DNA from 4 places in the Streptomyces sp. NBC_01689 genome. Region 2 is predicted to be linked to each of the others. Evidence: riboswitches for the same ligand, from Rfam matches in the RefSeq annotation. Region 2 holds a riboswitch; each other region holds the start of a gene.

Region 1 (7,132 bases), 1.3 Mb from region 2:
GCGCTCGCGTACCCCGAGGGCCACCCGTACCACCACACCCCGATCGGATCGATGGCGGACCTGGACGCGGCGACCCTGGAGGACGCCCGCGCCTTCTTCCGCACCTACTACGCGCCCAACAACGCGGTGCTCTCGGTCGTCGGGGACATCGACCCCGAGCAGACGCTCGCCTGGATCGAGAAGTACTTCGGCTCCATCCCGGGGCACGACGGAAAGCCCGCCCCGCGTGACGGTTCGCTGCCCGAGACCATCGGTGAGCAGCTGCGCGAGGTCGTCGAGGAAGAGGTCCCGGCGCGCGCCCTGATGGCCGCCTACCGGCTCCCCGAGGACGGCACGCGCGCGTCCGACGCGGCCGACCTCGCCCTGACCGTCCTCGGCGGCGGCGAGTCGTCCCGGCTCTACAACCGGCTCGTACGCCGCGACCGCACCGCCGTCGCGGCCGGGTTCGGCCTGCTGCGGCTCGCCGGGGCGCCCTCCCTGGGCTGGCTGGACGTGAAGACCTCGGGCGACGTCGAGGTCCCGGTCATCGAGGCCGCCGTGGACGAGGAGCTCGCCCGGTTCGCCGAGGAGGGCCCCACGGCCGAGGAGATGGAGCGCGCCCAGGCCCAGTTGGAGCGCGAGTGGCTGGACCGGCTCGGCACGGTCGCGGGCCGCGCCGACGAACTGTGCCGGTACGCGGTCCTGTTCGGCGATCCGCTGCTCGCCCTGACGGCCGTCGGACGCATCCTCGACGTCACCGCCGAGGAGGTCCAGGAGGTCGCCAAGGCCCGCCTGCGCCCCGACAACCGCGCGGTGCTCGTCTACGAACCGCTCGCCGCCGAAGCAGACGAAGCCACCGACGCCGCTGACGAGACCGACGAGGAGGCGGCGAAGTGACCGAGCTCGCCACCATGGACTTCCACCCGCAGCCCCAGGCCGGCCGGCCCAAGCCCTGGGCCTTCCCCGCTCCCGAGCGCGGCACGCTGGACAACGGCCTGACGCTGCTGCACTGCGACCGCCCCGGCCAGCAGGTCGTCGCCGTCGAGGTGCTGCTCGCCGCGCCCCTGGACGCCGAGCCCGCCGGTCTCGACGGGATCGCCACGATCATGGCGCGCGCGTTCTCGGAGGGCACCGACAAGCTCTCCGCCGAGGAGTTCGCCGCCGAGCTGGAGCGGTGCGGCGCCACCCTCGACGCGCACGCGGACCACCCCGGTGTCCGCCTCTCCCTCGAAGTGCCCGTCTCGCGGCTCCCCAAGGCACTCGGTCTGCTCGCCGACGCCCTGCGGGCACCGGCGTTCGCCGAGAGCGAGATCGAGCGGCTGGTGCGCAACCGGCTCGACGAGATCCCGCACGAGAGCGCCAACCCGGCCCGCCGCGCGGCCAAGGAGCTCTCCAGGGAGCTGTTCCCGGCCGGCTCGCGGATGTCCCGTCCCCGGCAGGGCACGGAGGAGACCGTCCAGAAGATCGACGCGGCGGGTGTCCGCGCCTTCTACGACCGGCACGTGCGGCCGGCGACGTCCACCGCCGTCATCGTCGGCGACCTCACCGGCGTGGACCTCGACGGGCTGCTCGCCGAGACGCTCGGCGCCTGGACCGGTTCCACCGGCGAACCGCGCCCGGTGCCGCCGGTCACCGCCGACGACACCGGACGGGTGGTCATCGTGGACCGCCCCGGCGCGGTCCAGACGCAGTTGCTGATCGGCCGGGTCGGCTCGGACCGGCACGACCGGGTGTGGCCGGCCCAGGTGCTCGGCACGTACTGCCTCGGCGGCACCCTCACCTCGCGGCTGGACCGGGTGCTGCGCGAGGAGAAGGGCTACACCTACGGGGTGCGGGCGTTCGGCCAGGTGATGCGTTCCGCCCCGGACGGCACGGGCATCGCGATGCTCGCCATCAGCGGTTCCGTGGACACCCCGAACACCGGGCCGGCGCTGGACGACCTCTGGAAGGTGCTGCGCACCCTCGCCGCGGACGGTCTGACGGACGCCGAACGGGACGTCGCCGTGCAGAACCTCGTGGGTGTGGCGCCTCTCAAGTTCGAGACCGCCGCGGCCGTCGCGGGCACGCTCGCCGACCAGGTCGAGCAGTACCTGCCCGACGACTACCAGGCGACGCTGTATCAGCAGCTCGCCGCGACCGGCACGGTGGAGGCCACCGCGGCCGCGGTGAACGCCTTCCCGGTGGACCGTCTGGTCACCGTCCTGGTGGGCGACGCCGCGCAGATCGAGGAGCCCGTCAAGGACCTCGGCATCGGTGAAGTGACCGTCGTGGCCGCTGAGTAGCGGCGCGGCACGAGGCGCGGCGGACGACGCGACTCCAGGGGCCCGGGTGACCGAAGAGTCACCCGGGCCCCCTTTTGCCCCGACAACACCCTCCATTTGTCCGTATTGGCAGGGAGGTTGCCTTTACGCCCTGTGGCATGCACTACAAAAACCGTGTTCCGTTTGTCGATCGAAAGACGGCCCCCTTAGCGTCGGTCCGGCTGTTCGTCAGGCAGTGCGCCGCGTCCGCGGCACCGGACAGTCATCGCCGAGTCCCCGTACGGCGCGAGCCAGGGGAGCCGGGGACCCGTACGCAGTCCCTGGGGTGAATCGGGCCTCCTCCCCGTGAGGACTTCCGTAGGAGACCTTCCTGCTCCGAACCCGTCAGCTAACCCGGTAGGCGAGAGGGAAGGAAAGGACCGAGCCCCTACATGGCGTTCACCTGTGGCCCCGGGAAACACCGTCGGCCGAGCCGCGTGAAGCGCACCACCTCGAACGCCGTCGGCGTCGCGGCGCTCACCACCACCGGTGTCATCGGCACCCTGGCCGCTCCGGCCCTGGCCGCGGACAGCTCCGTCGAGCAGACCGGGCTGACCCAGGCCGTCACCATGGGCGACACCGTCGCCGTCCAGATCGACGCGCAGGCCGCCGCGCAGCAGCGGGCCGCCGACGAGGCCGCGGCCCGCCGGAAGGCCGAACAGGCCGCGCGCAAGCGGGCCGTCGAGGAGGCGAAGAAGGAGCGCGAGGCCAAGGAGCGCGCCGCCCGCGCCGCCGAGCGCAAGCGTCTCAACACCTTCGTCCTGCCGATCCCCGGCTCGTACGTCTCCACGGGCTACAAGGCCGGCGGCAGCCTCTGGTCCTCCGGCAGTCACACCGGTGTCGACTTCCACGCCGCGTCCGGCACCCCGGTTCACGCGGTCGGCGCGGGCACGGTGGTCACGGCGGGCTGGGGCGGCGCCTACGGCAACCAGATCGTCCTGCGGATGCACGACGGCACGTACACGATGTACGGCCACCTGTCGTCCATCGAGGTCTCCGTCGGCCAGACCGTCACGCCCGGCGGCCGGCTGGGCCTCTCCGGTGCCACCGGGAACACCACCGGCCCGCACCTCCACTTCGAGGCGCGCACCACGGCGGAGTACGGCTCCGACATCGACCCGGTCGCCTACCTCCGCTCGCACGGCGTGAACGTCTGACCCGTCGCGCCCGTACGGCCGACGCCCGGCGTCCGTGCGTCCGGCATGCCCCCGCTGTCCGTACCACCGGCGCGAGGCGTCCGTACGTTCACACGTCCGGTGTCCGTACGTCCGAAGCCCCGGCTCGCCCGAGCCGGGGCTTCGGCGTTTCGAACTGCTGTCTGTCCAAAAAATATCCATGATTCCGGCCCGCCGTCGGAAATTCCGGTCCGCTGCAATAGAGTCGCCGAAAGAGCGTCGATCGACCGCGTTTCGCGGGGATTAAGGCGGAGGTCCGGTCATGCGCATTCCCGCGCACTCGGTATGCACGGCGATCCGCGACGACATCGTCGCGGGTGTCTACGAGCGCGGCGGCCGGCTCACCGAGGAACTGCTCGCGCGCCGCTACGGCGTCTCGCGCGTCCCGGTGCGCGAGGCGCTGCGCACCCTGGAGGCCGAGGGGTTCGTCGTCACCCGCCGGCACGCGGGCGCGTGTGTGGCGGAGCCCACCGAGCAGGAGGCCGCGGACCTGCTGGAGATGCGCATGCTGCTGGAGCCGCTGGGCGCCTTCCGGGCCGCCCAGCGGCGCACCGAGGCCCACCTCAAGGTGCTGCGTGGCCTGGTCAGGCTGGGCCAGGAGCGCTCCAGGAAGGGCAACAGCGAGGATCTGCGCTCCCTGGGCGGCTGGTTCCACGAGACGCTCGCACAGGCCTCCGGGAGCCCCGCGCTCACCTCCACGCTGGCCCAGCTGCGGCACAAGATCGCCTGGATGTACACGGTCGAGGCGCCCGCCGACCCGGTGGAGTCCTGGGCCGAGCACGGCGGCATCGTGGACGCGGTGGCGCGCGGCGACGGCGAACGGGCCCGGGCCGTCACGGTGCTGCACACCGAGCGCGCCACGGCCGCGCACCGGCTCAGGTTCCCCGGCGGGGGAGAGCGCCCGGACCGTGTGAGGACTTCGCAACATCCCGTAAACATGACGGGCCTGCGTCATTAACACGGGGGCCGTATACAAAGAGAGGTAATTCGCGGGAGATTATTTCTGCTGCCCGGAATACGGAAAAGCGAAGGGCCCGCCCATTGATTTCGGGCGGGCCCTTCGCTCAGTGTGCGGGGTGTTTTCCTCCGGTGTGGAGGTCTTTTCCGCCGCACGGAGGAGGAATCCCGGGTGGGGTGCCTCAGACGGTCTCGGGGAGTTCCTCGAGACCCTCGGCGACCAGCTTGGCCAGCCGGTCGAGAGCGGCGTCCGCTCCCTCGGCCTCCGAGGCCAGGACGATCTCCTCGCCGCCCTGGGCGCCCAGGCCCAGGACCGCGAGCATGGAAGCCGCGTTGACGGGGTTGCCGTCCGCCTTGGCGATCGTCACGGGGATGCCGGAGGCCGTGGCCGCCCGGACGAAGATGGAGGCGGGACGGGCGTGGAGGCCCTCGGCCCAGCCGACGTTGACGCGGCGCTCAGCCATGTGATGCTGCCCTTCAGGGGTTCAGGGTTGTCTAGACCAGTGTTCCATAGAGTGAAGCGCGCCCGGAGCGGGTGTCCCACCCGTCCCGGACCCGGCTTCGGACCCCGGCCTGGATCCGAATCCGCTGCCCCTAGCCTGCCTCGCGCCGCTGTCGGACGCGAGCCGTACTCTGGGGCCCATGCAGACCTCGTCGGACCGGCACGAGTACCCCTCCCACTGGGAGGCCGACGTGGTGCTGCGCGACGGGGGAACGGCCCGCGTCAGGCCCATCACCGTCGACGACGCCGAGCGCCTGGTCAGTTTCTACGAGCAGGTCTCGGACGAGTCGAAGTACTACCGGTTCTTCGCGCCCTACCCGCGACTGTCCGCCAAGGACGTCCGCCGCTTCACGCACCACGACTTCGTGGACAGGGTGGGCCTCGCGGCGACCATCGGCGGCGAGTTCATCGCCACCGTCCGGTACGACCGCATCGGCCCCGGCGGCCTGCCGGCCTCCGCGCCCGCCGACGAGGCCGAGGTCGCCTTCCTCGTCCAGGACGCACACCAGGGCCGCGGTGTCGCCTCGGCCCTGCTCGAACACATCGCCGCGGTGGCCAGGGAGCGGGACATCCGCCGGTTCGCCGCCGAGGTGCTGCCCGCCAACACCAAGATGATCAAGGTGTTCACCGACGCCGGGTACCAGCAGAAGCGGCACTTCGAGGACGGTGTCGTACGCCTGGAGTTCGACCTCGAACCCACCGACCGCTCCCTCGCCGTCCAGCGCGCACGCGAGCAGCGCGCCGAGGCCCGGTCCGTGCAACGTCTGCTCGCACCCGGCTCGGTCGCCGTGATCGGCGCCGGACGCACGGCCGGCGGGGTGGGCCGCAGCGTCCTCGCCAACCTCCGCGCGGCCGGCTTCACGGGGCGGCTGTACGCGGTGAACAAGTCGCTCGGGGAGAAGGAGCTCGACGGGGTCCCCGCGCACCGCTCCGTCCGCGACATCGGCGAGCACGTCGACCTCGCGGTCGTCGCCGTGCCCGCGCCGTACGTCCCCGAGGTCGTCGCCGAGTGCGGCGAGCACGGCGTGCAGGGCCTCGTCGTCGTCTCGGCCGGCTACGCCGAGAGCGGTCCCGGGGGGCGCGAACGCCAGCGGGAACTGGTCCGCCAGGCCCGCACGTACGGCATGCGGATCATCGGCCCGAACACCTTCGGGATCATCAACACCGCCCCCGGCGTACGCCTCAACGCCTCCCTGGCACCGGAGATGCCCCGCCCCGGACGGATCGGCCTGTTCGCGCAGTCCGGGGCCATCGGCATCGCCCTGCTGTCCCGGCTGCACCGGCGCGGCGGCGGTGTCACCGGCGTGACCGGCGTGTCCACGTTCGTCTCCACCGGCAACCGCGCGGACGTGTCCGGCAACGACGTCCTCCAGTACTGGTACGACGACCCGGACACCGACGTCGCCCTGATGTACCTCGAATCCATCGGCAACCCGCGCAAGTTCACCCGGCTGGCGCGCCGGACGGCGGCGGCGAAGCCGCTGGTCGTGGTGCAGGGCGCACGGCACGCGGCGGCCCCGCAGGGGCACGCGGTCCGGGCCACTCGGCTGCCGCACGCCACCGTCTCCGCGCTGCTCCGGCAGGCCGGCGTGATCCGGGTCGACACGATCACCGAGCTGGTCGACGCGGGCCTCCTGCTGGCGCGCCAGCCGCTTCCGCCCGGCCCCCGGGTGGCGATCCTCGGGAACTCCGAGTCGCTGGGACTGCTGACCTTCGACGCCTGCCTCGCGGAGGGACTGCGGCCGCTGCCGCCGCTGGACCTGACCACGGAGGCCTCGGCGGAGGACTTCCACCGGGCACTGGCCCGCGCCCTGGCCGACGACAGGTGCGACGCCGTCGTGGTGACGGCCATCCCCGCGGTGGGGGAGACCTCCGTGGCGGACGCGGCCCTGGCCGGGGCGCTGCGCTCGGCCTCGGCATCGGCCCCGGCCAAGCCGGTGCTGGTGGCGCACGTGGAGCTCGGCGGACTCGCCGAGGCACTGTCGGCCGCCGCCAGCACGGCCCCGCAGACCGGCCCCGGCGGCCCCGCGGCCGCCGCCCCGCCCGGAGCGCACCCCGCACCCGTCGGACGGCGGGACCCGGACGGGCCCTCCGCCGACGCCCCCGACGAGACGCGCCTCATCCCCGCCTACCCCGCCGCCGAGCGTGCCGTCCGCGCGCTCGCCGAGGCCGTGAAGTACGCCCAGTGGCGACGGGAGGCGGCCGAGCCCGGCAAGGTG
Region 2 (7,132 bases):
CGGAGCTGCCGCAGGAGCTGGTCCCCGCCTTCGAGGCCCTGCGCGCGTGGCGCGGGGAACAGGCGAAGGAACAGGGGGTCCCGGCGTACGTCATCTTCCACGACGCCACGCTGCGCGAGATCGCGACGGTGTGGCCCACCTCCGTGGCGGACCTCGGGGGGATCAGCGGGGTGGGCGAGAAGAAGCTCGCGACGTACGGGGAGGGCGTGGTCGGCGTGCTCGCGGCCCTGGGTGGCGCCCCTGGAGAAGCCTCGGCACCCGCCGCCGCGGAGGAGGCGCCGGACCCGGACTGGCCGGAGCTGGACGCGGAGCCGCCGGAGGACTGGATGTAGCGCGACCCGGTCCGTGCCCCGGGGCCGGGGGAGGCGGGACAGGGGCCCCGTCGGGCGGCACCCACCCCGCGCCCGGGCCGGGCGCGGGGTGACTAGGGGAGAGGGGACTAGCGGATGCGCCCCGTCACCTCGCCGAGGCCGACCCGGGTACCGCCTGGGCCGGGGGCCCAGGCCGTCATCGTCACCTCGTCGCCGTCCTCGAGGAAGGCGCGCTTGCCGGTGGGGAGTTCGAGAGGCTCGCTGCCGTTCCAGGTGAGTTCGAGGAGGGAGCCCCGCTCTTGCGGCGAGGGCCCGCTGACCGTTCCCGAGCCGTACAGGTCACCGGTGCGCAGGGAGGCTCCGTTGACCGTCATGTGGGCGAGCTGCTGCGCTCCCGTCCAGTACATGGTGGAGAAGGGCGGCTCCGAGACCACATGGCCGTTGACGGCGACGGAGATACGGAGGTCGTACCCGCCGGGGTCCTCCGCGGAGTCGTCCAGGTAGGGAAGTAGGGGGTGCGTGCGGGCCGGGGGCGCGACCCGGGCGTCGTCCAGGGCGTCGAGCGGGGTGATCCACGCCGACACCGAGGTGGCGAAGGACTTGCCCAGGAACGGACCGAGCGGGACGTACTCCCAGGCCTGGATGTCACGCGCCGACCAGTCGTTGAGGAGGCACAGGCCGAAGACGTGGTCGCGGAAGTCGGCGAGCGGCACCGGGGTGCCGAGGGGCGAGGGAGTGCCGACCACGAAACCGACCTCCGCCTCGATGTCGAGCCGGACGGACGGGCCGAAGACGGGCTCGGCGTCGGCGGGGGCCTTGCGTTGACCCGACGGACGCGCCACCTCCGTACCCGACACCACCACCGTGCCCGCGCGGCCGTGGTAGCCGATCGGAAGGTGCTTCCAGTTGGGGGTGAGGGAGTCCGCCGCGTCGGGACGGAAGATCTGTCCGACGTTCCGGGCGTGGTTCTCGGAGGCGTAGAAGTCGACGTAGTCGGCGACCTCGAACGGGAGGTGCAGGGTCACCTCGGAGAGGGGGTGCAGATGGGGCTCCACGGTCTCCCGGTGGGCCGGGACCGTCACCCAGGCCGTCAGCGCGCGGCGCACGTCGGACCAGGCCGTGCGGCCCGCCGCGAGCAGCGGGTTCAGGGTCGGTCGCGCGAGCAGGCCGGCGTACGGGGAGCCGAGCGCCAGAGCCGCCGCACCGGCGTCGAGGACGTGGTCGCCGAGCCGGACGCCGACGCTCCGTTCGGACGAGCCGGCCCGGGAGAAGACGCCGTAGGGGAGGTTGTGCGGGCCGAAGGGATCGCCCTCGGGGACATCGAAGGGGGGCATCGGGTGGTGCCTCGCTTTCGTGGTCGTACGCGCCGTGGTCCAGGTGTTCCACACGTTCTGTGTGGTCTGGGCACACGTTACGGGGGAGCGACCGTGCCGGGCAGTGTCTGAAGAGTTCGCCATGTCCGCAAAGGTCTCTCCGGATCGGGCAATTCCAGCGCGATGCTCGCGGTCGTACAGCGGCTGCCGCCGGTGCGGGGCGGGGCGTTCCGGGGCGGGTGCCGACCCCGACTTGCGACGTGGACCCCGGGACCGTCCTCGATCCTGGGTCCGTCCGCGGCCCGGGTCCCGGTCCCGGTCCTGGCCTCGGTCCGGGCCCCGGTCTCGGCCCCAGCGGATGGCGGCCGAGCGTGAGCGGATCGCAACGGCCCGGTGCGGGGCGGGTGTTGGTGGGGACGGCCGGTGGATCCGGGGTGTCCGGCGCGGCGGATCGAGGGCGGCTGACGGCGTCAATGGCCTCCGGCCCGTGCGGTGAACGGCGTTGCTGACGGGATACCGGACGTCGTCCGGTTCACGCCGGGCCAGTGAGTCGTTCGATCCGTATTCTTCGGATCATGGCCGCGCCGACTGCATATTCACTCATCGCCACTGACCTGGACGGAACGCTGCTCCGCGGCGACGACACGGTCTCCGACCGGACCCGGGCCGCGCTGGCGAGCGCGGTGGAGGCGGGCGCCCGGCACCTGGTCGTGACGGGGCGTCCCGCGCCGCGGGTGCGTCCGCTCCTCGGTGAACTCGGCGGCGCGGCACTGGCGGTGTGCGGCCAGGGGGCACAGCTCTACGACGCGGTCGAGGACCGTCTGCTGTGGTCGGTGACACTGGACAGGGAACTCGCGGAGACGGCGCTGGGCAAGATCGAGGCGGAGGTCGGACTGCTCCACGCGGCGGTGGACCAGGACGGCGTGGACGGGCTGACCCTCATCGAGCCCGGCTATGTGATGCCGCACCCGACGCTTCCCGCGGTACGGGTCGGGCGCCGGGACGACCTGTGGGCGGAGCCGATCAGCAAGGTGCTGCTGCGCCACCCGTTGCTGTCCGACGACGAGTTGGCCGCGACGGCCAGGGGAGCGGTGGGTTCGCTGGCCACCGTCACCATGTCGGGTCCCGGCACGGTCGAACTCCAGCCATGCGGGGTGACCAAGGCGACGGGGCTGGCGCTGGCCGCCGCCCATCTCGGGCTGGCTCGCGAGACCACCATCGCCTTCGGGGACATGCCCAACGACATCCCCATGTTCGACTGGGCCGCCCATGGGGTCGCCATGGCCGGTGCCCATCCGGAGCTCAAGGCGGTGGCCGACGAGGTGACGCTGTCGAACGAGGAGGACGGGGTCGCGGTGGTGCTGGAGCGGCTGTTCCCGCTCTTCGCCCGGTAGCCCCGGCTCTCCGTCGTCGCCCGGTTCGCGGGGCGCCGGAAGTCCGTTCCGGCGCCCCGGTTCCGGGGCGTCCCGTCAGTAGGCGCCGTTGACGTTGTCGATCGAGCCGTACTTCGCCGCGGCGTAGTTGCAGGCGGCGGTGATGTTCGCGACCGGGTCGTAGGGGTCCATCGACGTGCCGGGCACGTGGTAGGCCTTGAACGTCGGGTCGATGACCTGGAGCAGGCCCTTGGAGGGGATTCCGGCCGCGGCGTTGGAGTCCCAGTTGTTGATCGCCTTCGGGTTCCCGGAGGACTCCCGCATGACGTTGCGGTAGATGCCGTTGTAGGTGCCCGGGATTCCGGACTTGGCCATGATGTCGAGCGACTGCTTGATCCAGCCGTCGAGATCGTTGGTGTACGTCTTGGCGGCCGCGGTCGTGACCGTCGTGGACTTCGCGGTCTTGGCGACCGCCGCGGTGGCGCTTGTCGACTTCGTGGCGTTCTGGACGGTTTTAGTCCCGATCGTCAGGGTGATTCCCGTGCGGAGTGCCGACGGGTCGGAACCGATGACCGCGGTGTTGGCCTCGTACAGCTTCTTCCAGCCGCCGGTGGAGGGGTACTTCTTCGCGATCTTGACCAGGGTGTCGCCCGCGACCACCTTGTAGGTGACGAGCTGGGCGTCGGAGGTGCCCGTGGCGGCCTGTGCGCAGGTGGCGCCCAGGAGCGGGAGGGCGAGTACCGCGGCGCCCGTGCCGGCGGCGAGGATGCCGCGGACGAGGGTGCTGCGGGACTTCGGGTGGCTGTGTCTACCTGCTGCGGCCATGACGAGTTCCTCTCCGGCGCCTGCGAGGTGAGCTGTCGGGTTCGGGCGGGAGCTGCCCGGCCGCACGGTGAGTGCGACTTCACCCCTAGCCGTTCCGGACTCCGGATCGGCGACTTACCTGGGTCCCCCGCTCCTGCCGTGCGTGTGTGGTCGGGTTCGGTCTCCGGTCGGCGGCAGGATTGGGCGGTCCGTCCGGAGTGACGTGAAGGTATGCGAGAGCACATGTCCGAAACAAGACTTGATGTCGCGGTGTAGATCGTTTTCACCAGGACATAAGGGCAGTTGATTTGCCCGATTAATCCGGAATTCTTCGCTCAACTTGGCTTATGCAAATGGGTAGTCGTTGAGCGGGAGGACGGTGTTGATGACCTTCGCGCGTGACTCAACTCACTCATTGCGCCAGGAATAAACCGGCAATGGCGGCAAGTCGGGCATATAAGGCGCGTGTAAGGCGTCGCTGTGAGGCTCGTCAGGGGCGGACGTACCGACCGTACGGTCCGGCCCGTGACGGGGGTGTCGTGGGGGAGCCGGCCGCCCTCGCTCCTGAAGTGGCGCCCACGGGAACGCCGTTCAGGGCGCCCGCGGTGATCCCTGTCGGGCCGGAGAACGAACTCCGTTCCGGGATAAGGCTGTTGTCCCAGGGTGTCGTGTCCGCCCAGATGACGGCGACGGGCGGGACGGGTTCCCGGTGGCCGGGAGGGAGGGCGGGCGTCCCTCGCCGGGATCCGTCAGGTCGGCCGGGGATTCACCGGCGCGTGCTCCGCTCCGCGGGGGCGCCGGTGTCGTCGTCGGACCGTCGGCCCGCCGTGCGCGGGATCCTCCGCTCCCAGGTCCGGTGGAAGACGACCTCGTCGCCGTCCTTGCAGACCAGCTCGCCGGAGGCGATGAAGTCGTCGTGTTCGCAGGTGACTTCGGAGCGGACCTCGACCCGTGCGTCCCAGACCCCGGGTGGCTCGGCCCGGTGCAGCCGGACCGACCAGGAGGAGCGGGCGCGGGCGGTCAGGGGGTCGGCCTCGCGCACGGAGTACGTCTCCAGCCCCTCCTCCGTGTGCGCGAGCCCGTCGGGGTGGACACGGGTGCCGTGGTGGTGGGGGACCGCTTCGAGGCACCACTCGTCCTTCGCCACGTCGTGCACGACCCTTTGTTCCGGGCGGGGTTCGTCGAGGGTCGGCGCGGAGACCACCCCGAGCGGGACGGAGTGCTGTGGCTCCGCGAAAGTGATCGTGGGGTCCGACTCCCTTGCCCGGACCGGGAGTTCGAGGGAACTGGCCGACGGGTCCAGGGTGAAGCCGGCCTCCGGTCCCGGCTCGGGCCAGATCCACGGCCAGTACGTGGAGGAGAGGGCGAGACGGATGCGGTGGCCGGGCGGGACGGCGTAGCCGATGGCGGCCAGGTCGAGACGGACGTCCTCCGTGGTGCCCGGTACCCGGCGGGTCACCTGATCGCGGCCGTTGCGCGGCGACATGATCAGGGCACCCCGAGTGACCAGGGTCGAGGAGCCGTCGGGGGCCACGTCGCACACCCGGGCGATCACCTGCCCCCGGGCCGCATGGAGGGTCAGGCGCAGGCGCACGCACGGGCTGCCCAGGATCCAGGTCTCGCCGGGCACCTCGAACTCGAAGCAGGCGGATCGCGCGTCCTCCTCCCGCTGGTCCGGCGGCAGGTCCGCGTCGCCCCCGGCGGGGCGGAAGCGGCCCGCGTCCACGCCGGTGTGCTGAGGGGAGCGCACGAGCACCGGCGCGCCCCGGAGCGGGTGGGTGACGGGGGTGACCAGGGGGGAGGGCCAGGCGGTGTCGCCCACCCACCGGCCGGACAGGACCGGGTAGGCCGTCGCCGGCGGGTGCGCGTCCATGACGTAGGAGCGCAGCAGGGGCTCCGACATCACCGATCCGGCACCGGTACCCGCCGGTGTCCTGGGGTTCGGGTCCGGGTTCGGGTTCGCGTCAGGGGCCGGGTCCGCGACCGGGTCCGGGGCGGGGTCCGGATTCACGCCCAGGTCTGAGACCGCGTCCGGCTCCGCGACCGCGACCGCGACCGCGACCGCGACCGCGTCCGGCTCCGCGACCGCGACCGCGCCTGCGTGCGCGTCCGGATCCGGGTCCCGGTCCGCCGGTGCGCTCGTGGCCGGGGCGGTCGGCCCGGGTGTGCCGGGCCGACCGAGCCAGTGGTCCCACCAGCGCAGCGTCTCCTGGAGGAAGCCGATCGCCGCGCCCGGCGACCGGTCCTGGTCAGGGTACTGGTGCGACCAGGGCCCGATCAGGCCGCGTACCCGGTCCGGCGGGAGGCCCTGGACCAGGCGCAGCACCGCGTCGCGGTGCGGGTCGTGCCAGCCGCCGACCGCCAGTACGGCCGCGCGGATCGCGGAGAGGTCGCCCGGGGTCCCGCCGCGGCCCTCGTCGCCCGCGCCGTCCTCGCCGTTCCCGTCGCCCCCGTGCACGCCTTGGGCCGGGTGCGGCGGCCTCGTACGGATGAACCGGTCCACCGCCTCCAGGCGGTCCGCCCACAGGCCGCGCCACATGGCCTCGCCGACGTACGCGGGGTCGGGTGGCCGGGCGGTGCGGGCGAGTGCCGCGGCCGCGCGGGCGTGCGCGCCGGCGGTGAGGAGGGAATGTCCCGCACGGCCGGGGCCGACGCCCGGACCGAAGCCGTCGTCGGCCGGGCAGACCGTGACGACCGCCTTCAGGGGTTCGGGCGCGCGGGCCGCGACCCGGAGGGAGATGTCACCTCCCCGGGAGATGCCGAACATGCCGACCCTGCCGTCGCACCAGGGCCGGGCGGCCAGCCAGTGGACCACTTCCACCCCGTCGGCGGGCTCGGTGGTCTCCGCGCCCGCGGGCACGCCCTCCGAGTTGCCGTGGCCACGGGCGTCCACCCGGACGGAGGCGTAGCCGTGGCCCGCGTACCAGGGGTGGCGCTGCGCGTCGCGCGGCGCCGTCGAGTCGCTGAGGCGGTCCGCGAGGTATTCGAGCAGTGCGGGGACGGGTTCCTCGGTGCACGGGCGCCACATGCGTGCGTACAGCCGGGTGCCGTCCGCCAGGGGGATCCAGAGGTCCTCGTGAGTCGTCTCGTAGGGGAAGGCTGTACGGATGTGCATGCTCGTCTCGGTGTCCTCGGTGTCCTCGGTGTCCTCGGTGTCCTCGGTGCCCTCGCGGGATTCGTCCCATATGGCTACATAAGTGCCGATGACGAACATACCGTTCGGGATCGGCCGCCGCCGGAACGTGGGACCGTCTGCGTCCCGGAGACATCGGAGGCCGGGCGGGAGGGAAGTCGGGAGGATGTCGGGAGGAAGTCGGCGGCGGGGACGGTG
Region 3 (7,132 bases), 1.3 Mb from region 2:
GTTTCCATGCCTGTGCTCAAGTCACTTTCTCTGTCGTTCTCTGTCGTTCACCGGTCCGTGTCGTGTCACCGGTCCGGGCCGGCTCAGCGGCGGCCCGGGGCGGGTCACCGGCCGTTCCGGCTCACCGGTCCGCGCCCGCTCACCGGTCGGAGCGGTCGGACTTGTCGACGCCGTCCCAGACATTGGCGTACCAGGGGCGGGCGGCCGTCCCCCGGTCCGTCCGCGACTGTTTCACCGCGTCCGGGTCGATCACGACGTACCCGGTCTCGCCCGGCATCACGTAGTGCAGCCGTTCCCGGATCCGCTGCTCGGCGTACGCGTCGTCCTGCCAGCGCGCCTTCAGGTCACGCAGCTGTTCCACACGGGCGCGGGCCTGTTCCTGCTGCCGCTGCAGCTCGGCGATCTCGGCGCGCTGGGACACGTACTGCCTTATCGGGTACGCGAGGGCCACGATCAGGGAGCAGACCACGAGCGCCAGCAGCGCGGCCCGGCCGGTCAGCCGCGAGCGCCGGGCCTGACGCCTGGTCTGGGAGCGGTAGACCCGGGCCGCCGTCTGCTCGCCGAGCAGCCGCAGCCGGGTCGCGGTGGAGAACCGGTCCCGGTCCTTCACGGCCATGTCCCGCCTCCCCTTCACACGTGCGTACGTCCCCGCACACGGTACGGGACCGGGTACGGGGACGTACGTGCGACTGGCTAAGCCTTAACCCTGCCGGGGTCAGCCCTTGAAGCGCGGGAAGGCGGAGCGGCCCGCGTACACCGCGGCGTCGTCGAGGATCTCCTCGATGCGCAGCAGCTGGTTGTACTTGGCGACGCGGTCCGAGCGGGCCGGGGCGCCGGTCTTGATCTGGCCGCAGTTCACCGCGACCGCGAGGTCGGCGATGGTGACGTCCTCGGTCTCACCGGAGCGGTGGGACATCATGCACTTGAAGCCGTTGCGCTGGGCCATCTCGACGGCGTCCAGGGTCTCGGTCAGCGAGCCGATCTGGTTCACCTTGACGAGCAGGGCGTTCGCGGAGCCCTCCTCGATGCCGCGGGCGAGGCGCTCGGGGTTGGTGACGAAGAGGTCGTCGCCGACGATCTGGACCTTGTCGCCCAGCTTCTGGGTGATGACGTTCCAGCCGGCCCAGTCGTCCTCGTACAGCGGGTCCTCGATGGAGACGAGCGGGTACGCGGAGACGAGCTCCTCGTAGTACTCCGTCATCTCGGCGGCCGAGCGGGACTTGCCCTCGAACTCGTACTTGCCGTCCTTGTAGAACTCGGACGCGGCGACGTCGAGCGCGAGCGCGATCTGCTCACCGGGGACGTATCCGGCCTGCTTGATGGCCTCGAGGATGAGGTCGAGCGCGGCGCGGTTCGACTCCAGGTTCGGGGCGAAGCCGCCCTCGTCGCCCAGGCCGGTGGACAGACCCTTGGACTTCAGGACGGACTTGAGGGTGTGGTACACCTCGGCGCCCCAGCGCAGGGCTTCGGAGAAGGACTCCGCGCCGATCGGGGCGATCATGAACTCCTGGATGTCCACGTTCGAGTCGGCGTGCGAGCCGCCGTTCAGGATGTTCATCATCGGAACGGGCAGCAGGTGCGCGTTCGGGCCGCCCAGGTAGCGGAAGAGCGGGAGGTCGGACGCCTCGGAGGCGGCGTGCGCGACGGCCAGCGAGACGCCGAGGATGGCGTTGGCGCCCAGCGAGCCCTTGTTGTCGGTGGCGTCCAGGTCGAACATGGCCTGGTCGATCAGGCGCTGCTCGGTGGCGTCGTAGCCGACGAGCTCCGGACCGATCTGCTCGATGACGGCGAGGACGGCCTTCTCGACACCCTTGCCCTGGTAACGGTTGGGGTCACCGTCACGGAGCTCGATGGCCTCGAAGGCACCCGTGGAGGCGCCGGAGGGGACGGCGGCACGACCCGTGCTGCCGTCGTCGAGGCCGACCTCGACCTCGACCGTGGGGTTGCCTCGGGAGTCCAGGATTTCCCGGGCTACGACGACGTCGATGGACGGCACGAGCATCTCCTTCTGGGATGTGACGCGGGTACGCGGGCCGGCGGGGGCCCGCACTGCACGGGGCCGCGTTCGGCTCCGCGGGATGAGCCTAACCGGCCCGGAGCGATCGGCCAGCCGCTCGACCACCCCTTGAGCAGAACTGAGGGTAAATATTGTTCCCCTTCGAAACAAAAAGCCCCGCCCCGGTGCGTACGGGGGAAGACGCACCGGGGCGGGGAGCCCGTGGGGACGGGGGCGGACCCTCATCGGGTCTCGGGCACGGAGACCCTGGGACAGGGGCCGGCCTGCTCAGCCGAGGTGGAGCTGCTGACCCGGGTAGATGAAGTCCGCGTCGTCGATGATGTCCTTGTTCAGCTTGAACAGGTGCTGCCAGCCGCCCTTGACCTTCTTCTTCTCGGCGATCGAGCTGAGGGTGTCGCCCTTGACGACCTTGTACTCGCCGTCGCCCTTCTTGACCTTCTTGCCGGTCGGGGTGGTGACGGTCTTCTTGGCCGCCGGACGCTCGGACGAGCGGGAGGCGGCGGTGTCCGACGAGTGGGTGGAGGCGGACGGCTCGGCCGGGGCGGCGGGCTTGGCCGGGGCGGCCGCGCCACCGGTGTACGCGGCGCCGGACAGGCCCGTGCCACAGGTCGGCCAGGCACCCTTGCCCTGCGCGGCGAGGACCTTCTCGCCGATGGTGATCTGCTGGGACTTCGAGGCCTTGTCGGCGGTCGAGGCGTAGGCGGTGCCGCCGTACGCGGCCCAGGTGGAGGCGGAGAACTGCAGACCGCCGTAGTAGCCGTTGCCGGTGTTGATCGACCAGTTGCCGCCGGACTCGCACTGGGCGACGGCGTCCCACTCGGACGCGGTGGCGGCGGAGGCGTTGCCGGCCGCCATCAGCGGAGCGGCGATGGCCACGCCGGTGACACCGGCGAGCGTGGCGACACGGGTGGCCTTGGACGGACGGCGGTGCTTGCCCTTGCTGGAAAACAGCATCGAGTGATCCCCTCACCGACGCCTGCGAGGTGAGCTGTCGGGTTCGGGCGGGTGAGTGCCCGGCCGCGCGCTCTCGGCGCACGTCTTCACCCCAAGCCGCTCCCGGTCAACTACCGGGTGCGGCGCTTACCTTGGGTCCCCCGCTCCTGCCTACGGCGCTTGACGCGTCGACTGTTCCCGTACGGCCGCTGGCAGGATTCGGCGTTGCGACCGTCGGGGCCCGCTGTGGCGAGCGGTGATGACCGTAAGCAGTCGATCGGCGGAATTTCAAAGACGATCAGGGCCTTTGAGATCCATCTCTCACTTGCGCCAAACCGGACATTAACCGGCGAACCGTGACGTGAACTCCCGCTACTTTTCGCCCGATTCAGCATCAACTGCAAGGCTCTGACCGGGGAGGATGAGGTCCGGGTCGGCGCCGACCGTCTCCTTGTTCCCGGCATAGAGGCCGGCCCATCCGCCGTCGAGGCCAAGGGTGTCGGCGATGGCCGAGAGGCTGTCTCCGTCGCGGACGACGTACGAGCCGTCGACGACGGCGCGGGAGGCGCCGGAGTCGCGCGAGGCGTGCCGGGCGGCAAAGTCGTCGCCGCGGGTGTCGGCCGCGTCGTCGCCGGAGTCCTCGGCGGCACTGCCGCCGCGGTGGCGCCCGGCACCGGCGGTGGCCCCCTCGGTCGCCGCCGAAGCGTCGCCGTCGCGGCCCGAGTTGCCCGATTCGCCTTGCTTCGTCGGCTCCGTGCCCACGCCGTCCGTCTCGTGCCCGCTGCCGGGCTCTTCGGTCGAGGACGTGTCCGATTCCGTTCTGTTCCCGGTCTTGCCGGATGAATCGGATGAGGACGAGTCGGAACGGGGCGAACCGGACGGGGTGACACCGATTCCCAGCGAGTCCGCCGGCGAGCCGGACCCGTCGGAGGAACTGGATGATTCGGAGGAATCGGAGGAATCGGAGGAACTCGACGAGTCTCCGGCCACTCCCGTGTCGACCGCGACCTCTCCCGAGCCCTTGCTGAGCCCGGAGAGCGGGCCGCAGGTCGGCCAGGCGGCGAGACCCTGGTCGGCCAGGACCTTCTCGGCGACGGCTATCTGCTGTGAGCGGCTGGCCTCGTCGGCGGTCGGCGCGTACCTGCTCCCGCCGTACCGCTGCCAGTTCTCCTGGCTCAACTGCAGCCCGCCGTAGTACCCGTTGTCGCTGTCGGCGCTCCACTGGCCGCCGCTCTCGCACTCGGCGACCCGGTCCCACGTCGTGCCGTCGGCCGCGTTCGCACTGGCGGCGCCGAGCAGCGGGATGGCGATGGCAGATCCGGTCACCCCTGCGGCGACGATGAGGGCCGGAGCCTGACGGGGGCGACGATGGCGGCCGTTCCCGGAGAGCATGCGAGAGCCTTTCACGTGACAGCGGGTGACTACGCGGCTGGTGAGCCTCGTTGAGGGGTGAACGTAGTCGCACTCGATCACTTGTCACAAGCAGATGCAGCGCAGATCACGTGAAGATCACAGAGTTGAGGGCGCGTCACCTTTTCGTGGCCGGACCCTCATAATCCGCCACCACCGCTGCGGCCCACCCGAGCCCCGCCCCCCGGCCGGCCCCTGGACACCGTACGAGTGCCGCATGACTACCGACCAGGTGTGAACTCCACCGGTAGTGTCCGCAATCCACGCATAATGAGTCCGCCGCGCCATCGCAAATCAGCCGAATCGCCTGCGAGTCGGAGATCCGGCAGCCGGGTGAGGAGCGTGGCCAGCGCGGTCTGCCCCTCCAGCCGGGCGAGCGGCGCGCCGAGGCAGTAGTGGATGCCGTGGCCGTAGCCGAGGTGTTGGTTGTCACGGCGCGAGAGGTCGAGCGTGTCGGGCTCGGCGAACCGGGCGGGGTCACGGTCCGCAGCCGCGAGGACGACGAGCACGGGGTCGCCGGGCGCGATGTCCTGTCCGCCGACACGGACCGCCTCGGTCGCGAACCGCCACGTGGCCAGCTCCACCGGGCCGTCGTAGCGCAGGAGTTCTTCGACGCCCGTCTCCAGCAGAGACCTCTCCCCGGCGGCGAGGGAGGCCTGCAGCCGCTCCCGCTGACCGGGGTGGGTGAGCAGTGCGTAGGTGCCGTTGCCGATCAGGTTCACCGTGGTCTCGAACCCGGCGAAGAGCAGGATGAAGGCCATGGCGGCGGCCTCGTTCTCGGTGAGGTGCTCGCCGTGGTCGGAGGCGCGGATGAGGCCGGAGATGAGGTCCTCGCCGGGCGCGGGCACCTCGGGCAGGGCGGCACGCTTCTTGTGGATGAGCTCGCCCAGATACCCGCGCATCTTCTTGACGGACCGCCCGACCCCGCCCCGCGGCCCGCCGCCGTGCCGGATCATCATCCCCGCCCAGTCCCGGAAGTCGTCCTGGTCCTCGCGGGGTACGCCGAGCAGCTCGCAGATGGCGTAGATGGGGAGCGGGAACGCGAACTCGTGGATCAGGTCGGCCGATCCCCGCTCCTGGAACCGGTCGATGAGCTGGTCGGTGAGCTCCTGCACACGCGGCGCGAACTCGGCGACCCGCCGCGGGGTGAACGCCTTGCTGACGAGCCGTCGCAGCCGGGTGTGGTCCGGCGGGTCGATGTTGAGCAGATGGGTCATCAGCTCGGCCTTGCGCTCGCCCGGGATGCCCGTCCTGCCCTTCGCGTGGGCGGGCTCGTCGTGGTGGGCCGGGTTCTTGCTGAGCCGTCCGTCCGCGAGCGCCTGCTTCGCGTCCGCGTACCGGGTGACCAGCCAGGCCTCCACCCCGCTGGGCAGTCGCGTCCGGTGCACGGGGGCGTGCTCCCGCAGCCAGGCGTACGCCGGGTAGGGGTCGGTGGCGAACTCCCAGGTGAAGAGTTCGGGGGCGGGGCTGAGCGGCGGGGGCTGGTCGGTCACTCCCCGACGTTATCCGGCGGCCGTACGCCCCGCGCCCGCAGGGCGTACGGGCCCGGACGGCGCCCCGGCGCGGCCTGCGTGCGGGCTTCACCCCGGACTGTCCGTAAATCACCTGCCGTTTGACTCCGCGGCTCGACGACTCTCTACATTCGCGCCGTGGACCCCGAGATACTCAGATCCAGCTTCGCGGTCGTCGAGAGACGGGCCGAGTTCGCGGTCAAGTACTTCTACTCGCATCTCTTCCGGTGCAGCCCGCAGGTGCGCGGGCTCTTCCCGCTGGACCACCCGGGGGACATGGAGCGGCAGCGGGACCGGTTGTTCGCGGCGCTGACGTACGTACTGGAACGGCTGGAGGACCCGGCGCTGCCCGGGTATCTGAGGGACCTGGGGCGCGACCACCGGAAGTACCTGGTCGAGCCGGAGCACTACGCGGCCGTGGGGGCGAGTCTCGTCGCGGCGTTCGCCGTCGTCGCGGGGTCGGCGTGGAACGCGGAGGCGGAGAAGGCCTGGGGCGAGGCCTACGGGGCGATCGCGAACGTCATGCTGCAGGGCGCGTGGGAGGCGCAGCACGCGGGTGAACCGCCCTGGTGGGACGCCGAGGTCGTGTCCCGGACGCGGCACGGCGAGGACCTCGTCGTCCTGACCCTGCGACCGCACGAGCGGCTGCGCTACCTCCCGGGCCAGTACGTCAGCGTCAACGTCCCCGGTCTGCCGGGCATCTGGCGGCCGTACTCCGTCGGCAACGCGCCGCGCGCCGACCTCAGCCTCGACCTGCACGTCAGCCGGGTGGAGGACGGGGTGCTCTCCACCGCTCTCGTGCGGCAGACCCGGGAGGGCGACGTCCTGCGGCTCGGCGCGGCGGGCGGCGGGCTGACCCTGCGGACACCGGTGGAACGGCCGCTGACCTTCATCGCGGCCGGCACCGGGTGGGCCCCGGTCAAGGCGCTGCTGCAGCGGCTCGACGCCGCGCGCGAGGCACGTCTCTTCCTCGTCGCCCGTGACACCTCGTACCTGTACGACCGGTCGGCCGTGGAGCGTCTGCAGGCGAGGCTGCCCCGGCTGGCCGTCACCTTCATCACCCCGGCGCCCGGCCGCCCGAGGACTCAGGCGACCGAGCGGCTGCTGACCGCGCTGGGCAACCGGGCGGGCTGGGCCCGGCACGACGTCTATCTGACCGGTCCGCCCCAGTTCGTCGAGGAGGTCGGTGCGGCTCTTCCCGGCCTGGGCACCCCGTCCGACCGGCTCTTCCGCGACCTGCTGCCGCCCGCCGCGGAGGGAC
Region 4 (7,132 bases), 170 kb from region 2:
GGTGGACGTGTGCGGATGTCCCGGGCGGACGCTCACCGGTGTCGCCGGGAGGGCGACCACCGATGTCCCCGGCGGACGCTCACCGGTGTTCCCCGGCGGACGCCTACCGGTGGTGGGCGGTGGACGCCGGGCCCAGGATGCGCAGTGCCCAGCGGTAGTGGCGTACGGCCTTCGCGATTCCGATGAGGCCGGTCGTCCACAGGATCAGGCCGATCCCGACCCCCTGGACGACCTCGCTGTACAGGCCTTGCCCGGGCCCGCCCGGTGCCGCCGCGGCGTAGGACGTCCAGACTCCGATCGCGCAGACGCCGAGCGAGGAGAGCAGCCAGAAGAGGCTGAGCCCGGGGGAGCGGAGCCGGGAGTCGGTCGCGGGGTGGCGGTCCAACTCGGTCCAGGCCTGCAGCAGTTCGTGCAGGCGACGGTCGCTGCGCACGGACAGCGCGACGGCGAAGACCGTCGGCGCGAGCGCGGCCAGGCCCAGCAGGGCGAACAGCGGGCCCAGGAAGACACCGGTGGGGTCGCGCTGCTCGATCTGCTGCAGCGGCAGCACCAGCAGCGCCCAGCCGACGATCGCCGCGAGGGCCAGCAGCCAGAGCAGCAGCACCCGGTGCACCCCGAGACTGCGTCCGCGCAGTTCCTCCAGTGCCCGTCGCCGGTCGGCCAGCAGCGCCGCCCGGTCCGGCCAGGAGCGGACGTGCGCGGGCGGCGGAGGCGGCGGCAACAGGAAGCCGGGCATCGGGACCTCTCGGACGACGGGACACGGTCCCCGTCGACGCTACCGCGATCCACCCCCGGACCCCCACCACGCCGATCCGCCCCGGCGTCTTCGCGCCACCCGGGTGGACCCGCACGCTCAGGCCACCCGGGTGGCCCCCGCGAACGGCATCTGGTCGATCGGCGCGAGACGCACCGGCGCGGTGGGGTTCGGGGCGTGGATCATCATCCCGTTGCCCACGTAGATCCCCACATGGCTGATGCCCGAGTAGAAGAACACCAGGTCACCGGGGAGGAGTTCGGAGCGCGAGACCCGTCGGCCCGCGTTGATCTGGGCGTACGTGGTGCGCGGCAGCTGGAGGCCCGCGGAGCGGTACGCGGCCTGGGCGAGCCCCGAGCAGTCGAAGGCGTCGGGCCCGGTGGCGCCCCACACATAGGGGCTGCCGAGCTTGCCGTAGGCGTACGAGACAGCGGCCGCCGCACGGGAGTTGGGGGCCGCGACGGAACCGGCCGAGGGCGACGAGGAGGACGGGCCCAGGTCCCGCGCGGCGGAGCGTGAGGCGTGCCGGACCGCACCGCCGGCCGTGCCGGGGTCCGCGAGCCGCGCCCGCTGTTCGTCGGTGAGCCGCGACAGCAGCCGACGCGCCGAGTCCAGCTTTCCGGTGATCGTCTTCTTGGCCCGCTTCAGTTCCGCCTGCCGCGTGGCGAGCGCGGCGAGTTCGACGTGCGCGGCCCCGCGCAGCTGCTCGACCTCCCGCAGCTGCTTGCGCACCCTGGCCACCGCTCCCGCCTGCCGGTCACCGACCCGCTCGGCGAACGCGGCGCCGTCCAGGTACTGGTCGGGCCGGTCGGAGAGCGCGAGCTGCAGAGCGGGGTCGAGGCCCCCGCTGCGGTACTGCGCCGCGGCGATCGAACCCAGCGCGTCCCGCGCCGTGTTGAGCCGGTCCTCCCGGCGGGCGGTCTCGTCGCGCAGGTCGTGCAGCCGTCGCGAGGCCTGGTCGGCCTTCTCCTTCGCCCCGTCGTACTTCTCCGTGGCGACCTCGGCCTCCTGGTACAGCTTGTCGACCCGGGCCTGCACCTGCGCCGGGGACAGTTGCGGCTCCGCGTGCCCGGTGCCCTCGAATCCGGCCGTCGTCGCCGCGCCGGCGAGGGCGATGGTCGCGGCCGTGCGGACCGTGTGGCCGCCGAGTGAGCGCTGTCTGGGCTTGCGGTGCGCAGCCACGAGGGCCCACATCCTTCCCTGGGGACGTGACCGCCGGGGAGAGCGCGGTCATCGGTGACGCGTCCGGCGGCGGCCCACACAGGGGGAGCGGGTCGCCGCCGGACCTTTCTCGGCGGGGGTGTCCGACTGCCGCCCCTGGCCCGGGCGGCGGTGGGGAGCCGGGCACCTGGTGGAGGACGCTAAACCTGAGTGCGAGGGCTCGGTAACACCATGTACGGAACTGGCGTAACTGGATCGCCGGGTGACCGTATGTGACGGTGATCCGGGTCCGGCCCCGGCGATTTCACACAGGGTGATGACCGATGGGATGGTTCCGGGGCGATCGGGTGTTCTCAGGTGCTACGGGTCCACAAGGGGTGGCCCGGTGCCGGGAGGGGCACACCCCGGCGATTAGGCTCCCGCCCCATGGACGTACTCATCCATCTCTTCGTGGGCCTGCACATCATCGGCATCGCCTCACTGCTCGGCGGCTTCCTCACCCAGATGAAGGCGATGGGCCGGGGCACCGCCCGATTCGTCCCCGCCATGCTGCACGGCGCGCTGACCATGCTGGTCACGGGTGTCGTCCTGGTCGGCCTCAACCAGGCCGACGACCACTCGGTCAACACCGTGAAGATCGGTGTGAAGCTGGCCCTGCTGATCGTGATCCTCGGCCTGGTCTACGTGAAGCGGGACGACGAGAAGGTCGACAAGGGTCTGTTCGGGCTCGTCGGGCTGCTCACCACCGCGAACATCTTCATCGCGGTGCTGTGGACCTGACGGTCCCCGCCGTCACCAGCAGCCAGGCGGCCACCGAGATCCACAGCAGTACCTGCCCGAGCCCCCTGAGCCAGCCGAAGCCGACGGCGTCCGCGACCGACAGGGCCGCCGCCGCCGTCATGGCCATCGGGAACACGGTCGCCCAGCGGCGCACGTCGTACCGCGGGCGCCGCCACAGCAGTTCCGCCACGGCCAGGACGGCGTACCAGGCGAGCGTCACCATGATCAGCGCCTGGCACACCCAGCGCAGCACGCCGTTGTCGTCGTAGTTCCAGAGGTAGATGTCCGCCTGGTAGGCGAGGACGAGCTTCGACGCGGCCAGCGCCGAGATCGCGAGCGCGCCGCCCGCGATCCAGTGGTCGCCGCCGCCCGTGGCCGTCTCCCGGAAGGCGAAGCACGTCAGCGCCACCACGTAGAGCACCAGGAACCCCAGCCAGAACAGGACCAGCGCCGCGTACGCGAGCCAGTCCGCGTGCGTGGCCTCGGCGAGCGAGGCGGACAGTACCGCGAGCCCCTGCGTGGCCACGCAGCCGAGGAACACGCTTCCGGGCATACCGCCGCGCAGGCTCCGTACGAACAGGAAGAGGAGCCCGGGCCACAGCACCGCGGCGCACGCGAGCAGCACCTCGGCGAGCCCCAGCCACCCGAGGCTGGTCAGCCGGGTGCCGAGCACGGCCGTCGCGGCGACGCCGGTGAGCGCGCTCGGTGTGCCGGCCTCCGCCAGCCACCGCTCCCGTTCGCGCAGCAGCCGCAGGGTGAAGTCCGCGGCGAACCCGAGCCAGGTGACGGCCGCCAGGACCAGCGCGATCACCGAGAGGATCTCGGCGCCGGCCTCGTGCAGCCCGACGGAGAGGATGCCGGTGGCCAGGACGGCTGCCGCGGCGGCGGGCGGGCTCTCCGCCCACCAGGTGCGGAGTCGGACCCACGGGCTGCGGGGCGGCGAGGTGGCTGGCATGGCCCCGATGCTAGGGATCTCGGGGCCGCTTGCCCGTGGGGCGCGCGCGTACGCCACGAATACGCGGTCGGGCGAACGGATACGCGGGCGCGCGTGTCCCGCGCGGGCGATCAGGCCGGGCGCACCACGCTGTGGATGATCGACTCACCGCCGTAGAAGATCGACTCCTCGCGGACGTACGCACCCGGCTTGGGGGCGTGGATCATCATCCCGTTGCCGACGTAGAGGCCCACGTGGCTGATGTCGCCGTAGAAGAAGACGAGGTCCCCGGGCTCGATCGCGGAGAGCGGGACGGTGGTGCCCGCGTTCACCTGGTCGTAGGTGGTACGCGGGAGGGTGACACCGGCGGCCTTCCATACGGCCTGGGTGAGACCGGAACAGTCGTACGAGCCGGGCCCGGTCGCGCCCCACACGTACGGCTTGCCGATCTGGGCGCGGGCGAAGGCGACGGCCTTGCCGGCCTTGGCGGCGTACGAGGAGTCGGTGGCCGGGGTCCCCGAGGTCCCCGTGGTGCCGGACGAGGTGCCCGCCGTCCCGGACGAGGTGCCCGTCCGTCCGTCCGTCTCCGCGGCCTTCTTCTCCGCGGCGGCCCGCTCGGCCGCCAGCTTCGCCGCCTCGCGGTCGGCCGCCTCCTGCTTCTTCTTCGCGAGCGCGGCGAGCCGCGCCTTCTCGTCGGCGGTCAGTCTCGACAGCAGGTCCCGCGCCGTGGCGAGCTTGCCCTGCACGTCGGCCTTGGCGGTCTTGAGCGCGTCCTGCGAGGTGGTGAGCGTCCGCAGGCTCCGGGAGGCCTCCGCGCGCTTCTTCGAGGTGGCGGCCTGCTCGGTGACGTAGTCGTCGACGGCCGCCTTCTGGCGGCTGGTCAGACGGTTCATCAACTGGGTCTGGTCGAAGTAGTCCTGCGGGTTGTCGGCCAGCAGCAGGCTCGCGCTGCCGGGCGCGGAGGCCCCGGTGCGGTACTGCGCCGCGGCGAACGAACCCAGCTCCTCGCGCGCGGTGTTGAGCTTCTCGGTGCGCCGGGCCACGTCGTCGAGGAGGGTGTCGACGCGCTTGCGCTGCTGGGCGGTCTTCTCCCTGGTCGCGTTGTACTTCTCGGTGGCCGTCTCGGCCTGGTGGTAGAGGTCGTCGACCTTCTTCCCGACCTCTTCGAGGGTGGGCCGCGGCTCGGCCGGGGGCGCGGCGTGGGCCGTCTGTGACAGCAGGGCCACGGAGGCCAGCGCGGCCGTGGCGATGGCCGGGGTCCGTATGCCCGGCCTGCGTGCGCCCGGAGGACTCCACTTGCGGTGCGACGCCAAGAGAGGCGACTCCTTCCGTCATCCGCCTACCGGGTTAGCTGTCGGGTTCGGGCGGGTGGTTCCGGAAGGTTTGCCCTACGGTCCGTGCCGCGGCGGCGGCCGGACCGATTCACCCCAGAGTCGGTCGGGTCCCCGGCTCCGGTCGCCGCACGGGCGCGCCGGACTCGGCGGAGGCCGCCCGGCCCGGCGACGTTCGCCGGTGGCTGTCGAGCGGCCTGTCCCGCACGCTAGCCAACCCGTAAGTGCTCTGTGAAGGTTGATGTGCGATATGCCCGATACATTTTCGTGACCTCGGCCGTGAGGGTCGTCCGGGGTGGCCGAACGTAGCGGGGCGGCGCCGGAAGGTGAGGGCGGGCGCGCGCCGGTCCCGGCAGGCCGCCGTACGCACCCGGTATCCGCTCCGGTGTCCGCCCCGCACTCGCCCCGCACCCGCCCCGGCTCCGGCCGGGAATTTCGGCCCGGTTTCCGGGGTGGCGGCGGGTTGTCGGTGGGGCCGCCTAGACTCGGAGAGCGATGAGCAGCCTCTTTGATGACAGCTTCCTGGCGGACCTCAAGCCTTCCGGGGCCCATGAGGAAGAGCCCCCGCCGCCGCCCGAGGACGAGGCGGCGGAGCCGCTTCCGGACGACCTGTTCGGCGGCCGCTTCGACGTGCCCCCGGACCGCGACGCGTACTACCGCGACGGCGCCCACCGGCCCGCCGTCGACCCGGCGGCCCTGCTGGACGGACTGAACGAGAACCAGCGCGCGGCCGTGGTGCACTCCGGCTCCCCGCTGCTCATCGTGGCCGGCGCCGGTTCCGGCAAGACCCGGGTGCTGACGCACCGGATCGCCCACCTGCTGGGCGAGCGCCATGTCCACCCCGGCCAGATCCTCGCGATCACCTTCACGAACAAGGCCGCGGGCGAGATGAAGGAGCGCGTCGAGCAGCTCGTGGGCCCGCGCGCCAACGCCATGTGGGTGATGACCTTCCACAGCGCGTGCGTGCGCATCCTGCGCCGCGAGTCGAAGCGGCTCGGCTTCACGTCCTCCTTCTCGATCTACGACGCCGCCGACAGCAAGCGCCTGATGGCCCTGGTCTGCCGGGACCTGGACCTCGACCCGAAGCGTTTCCCGCCGAAGTCGTTCAGCGCGAAGATCTCCAACCTGAAGAACGAGCTGATCGACGAGGAGGACTTCGCCGGCCAGGCCGCGGACGGTTTCGAGAAGACCCTCGCCCAGGCCTACGCGATGTACCAGTCGCGGCTGCGCGAGGCCAACGCCCTCGACTTCGACGACCTGATCATGACGACGGTCAACCTGCTCCGCGCCTTCCCGGACGTCGCCGAGCACTACCGCCGCCGCTTCCGCCATGTCCTGGTCGACGAGTACCAGGACACGAACCACGCGCAGTACGCCCTGGTCAGGGAACTCGTGGGGCCGGCGAGCGGAGACCGCCCCGCGGACGTGCCGCCGGCCGAGGGCGATCTCGGACCCGCCGAGCTGTGCGTGGTGGGTGACGCCGACCAGTCGATCTACGCCTTCCGCGGCGCGACCATCCGCAACATCCTCCAGTTCGAGGAGGACTACCCGGACGCGACGACCATCCTCCTGGAGCAGAACTACCGCTCCACCCAGACGATCCTCAGCGCGGCCAACGCGGTCATCGAGCGCAACGAGTCGCGCCGCCCCAAGAACCTGTGGACCAACGCGGGCGCGGGGTCGAACATCACGGGCTACGTCGCCGACACCGAGCACGACGAGGCGCAGTTCGTCGCCGACGAGATAGACCGTCTCACCGACGCGGGCGAGGCGAAGGCGGGCGACGTCGCGGTCTTCTACCGGACGAACGCCCAGTCCCGTGTCTTCGAGGAGATCTTCATCCGCGTCGGCTTGCCCTACAAGGTCGTCGGCGGTGTCCGCTTCTACGAGCGCAAGGAGGTCCGGGACGTCCTGGCCTACCTGCGTGTCCTGTCCAACCCCGAGGACTCCGTCCCGCTGCGCCGGATCCTGAACGTCCCCAAGCGCGGGATCGGCGACCGCGCCGAGGCGATGATCGACGCCCTCGCGCAGCGGGAGCGGATCAGCTTCCCGCAGGCTCTGCGCCGTGTCGACGAGGCGTACGGCATGGCGGCGCGCTCGACGAACGCCGTGAAGCGCTTCAACACGCTCATGGAGGACCTCCGCACGATCGTCGAGTCCGGCGCCGGCCCG

Evidence for each region. Region 2 has a riboswitch for cyclic di-AMP ahead of OG776_RS19060 (LysM peptidoglycan-binding domain-containing protein). Riboswitches for the same ligand answer to the same signal wherever they lie in the genome.
Region 1: another riboswitch for cyclic di-AMP. It lies ahead of OG776_RS13405 (M23 family metallopeptidase); the one in region 2 lies ahead of OG776_RS19060 (LysM peptidoglycan-binding domain-containing protein).
Region 3: another riboswitch for cyclic di-AMP. It lies ahead of OG776_RS24745 (transglycosylase family protein); the one in region 2 lies ahead of OG776_RS19060 (LysM peptidoglycan-binding domain-containing protein).
Region 4: another riboswitch for cyclic di-AMP. It lies ahead of OG776_RS18205 (C40 family peptidase); the one in region 2 lies ahead of OG776_RS19060 (LysM peptidoglycan-binding domain-containing protein).

What each region holds. Positions count from the first base shown of each region.
Region 1 is NZ_CP109592.1:3,186,815-3,193,946, reverse strand. Features, by position in the region: gene OG776_RS13415 (M16 family metallopeptidase) at 1-876, shown strand, start outside; gene OG776_RS13410 (M16 family metallopeptidase) at 873-2,261, shown strand; cyclic di-AMP (ydaO/yuaA leader) riboswitch at 2,497-2,658, shown strand; gene OG776_RS13405 (M23 family metallopeptidase) at 2,672-3,436, shown strand; gene OG776_RS13400 (GntR family transcriptional regulator) at 3,717-4,412, shown strand; gene OG776_RS13395 (HPr family phosphocarrier protein) at 4,594-4,875, opposite strand; gene OG776_RS13390 (bifunctional acetate--CoA ligase family protein/GNAT family N-acetyltransferase) at 5,054-7,132, shown strand, end outside.
Region 2 is NZ_CP109592.1:4,485,322-4,492,453, reverse strand. Features, by position in the region: gene recQ (DNA helicase RecQ) at 1-332, shown strand, start outside; gene fahA (fumarylacetoacetase) at 440-1,645, opposite strand; gene OG776_RS19065 (HAD family hydrolase) at 2,200-3,018, shown strand; gene OG776_RS19060 (LysM peptidoglycan-binding domain-containing protein) at 3,094-3,822, opposite strand; cyclic di-AMP (ydaO/yuaA leader) riboswitch at 3,827-3,985, opposite strand; gene OG776_RS19055 (CocE/NonD family hydrolase) at 4,568-6,916, opposite strand.
Region 3 is NZ_CP109592.1:5,796,737-5,803,868, reverse strand. Features, by position in the region: gene OG776_RS24760 (DUF501 domain-containing protein) at 1-8, opposite strand, end outside; gene OG776_RS24755 (FtsB family cell division protein) at 140-616, opposite strand; gene eno (phosphopyruvate hydratase) at 716-2,002, opposite strand; gene OG776_RS24745 (transglycosylase family protein) at 2,285-2,971, opposite strand; cyclic di-AMP (ydaO/yuaA leader) riboswitch at 2,976-3,139, opposite strand; gene OG776_RS24740 (transglycosylase family protein) at 3,323-4,342, opposite strand; gene OG776_RS24735 (cytochrome P450 family protein) at 4,582-5,853, opposite strand; gene OG776_RS24730 (globin domain-containing protein) at 6,010-7,132, shown strand, end outside.
Region 4 is NZ_CP109592.1:4,311,214-4,318,345, reverse strand. Features, by position in the region: gene OG776_RS18225 (hypothetical protein) at 104-736, opposite strand; gene OG776_RS18220 (C40 family peptidase) at 854-1,936, opposite strand; gene OG776_RS18215 (hypothetical protein) at 2,342-2,695, shown strand; gene OG776_RS18210 (tellurite resistance/C4-dicarboxylate transporter family protein) at 2,673-3,650, opposite strand; gene OG776_RS18205 (C40 family peptidase) at 3,761-4,942, opposite strand; cyclic di-AMP (ydaO/yuaA leader) riboswitch at 4,951-5,122, opposite strand; gene pcrA (DNA helicase PcrA) at 5,456-7,132, shown strand, end outside.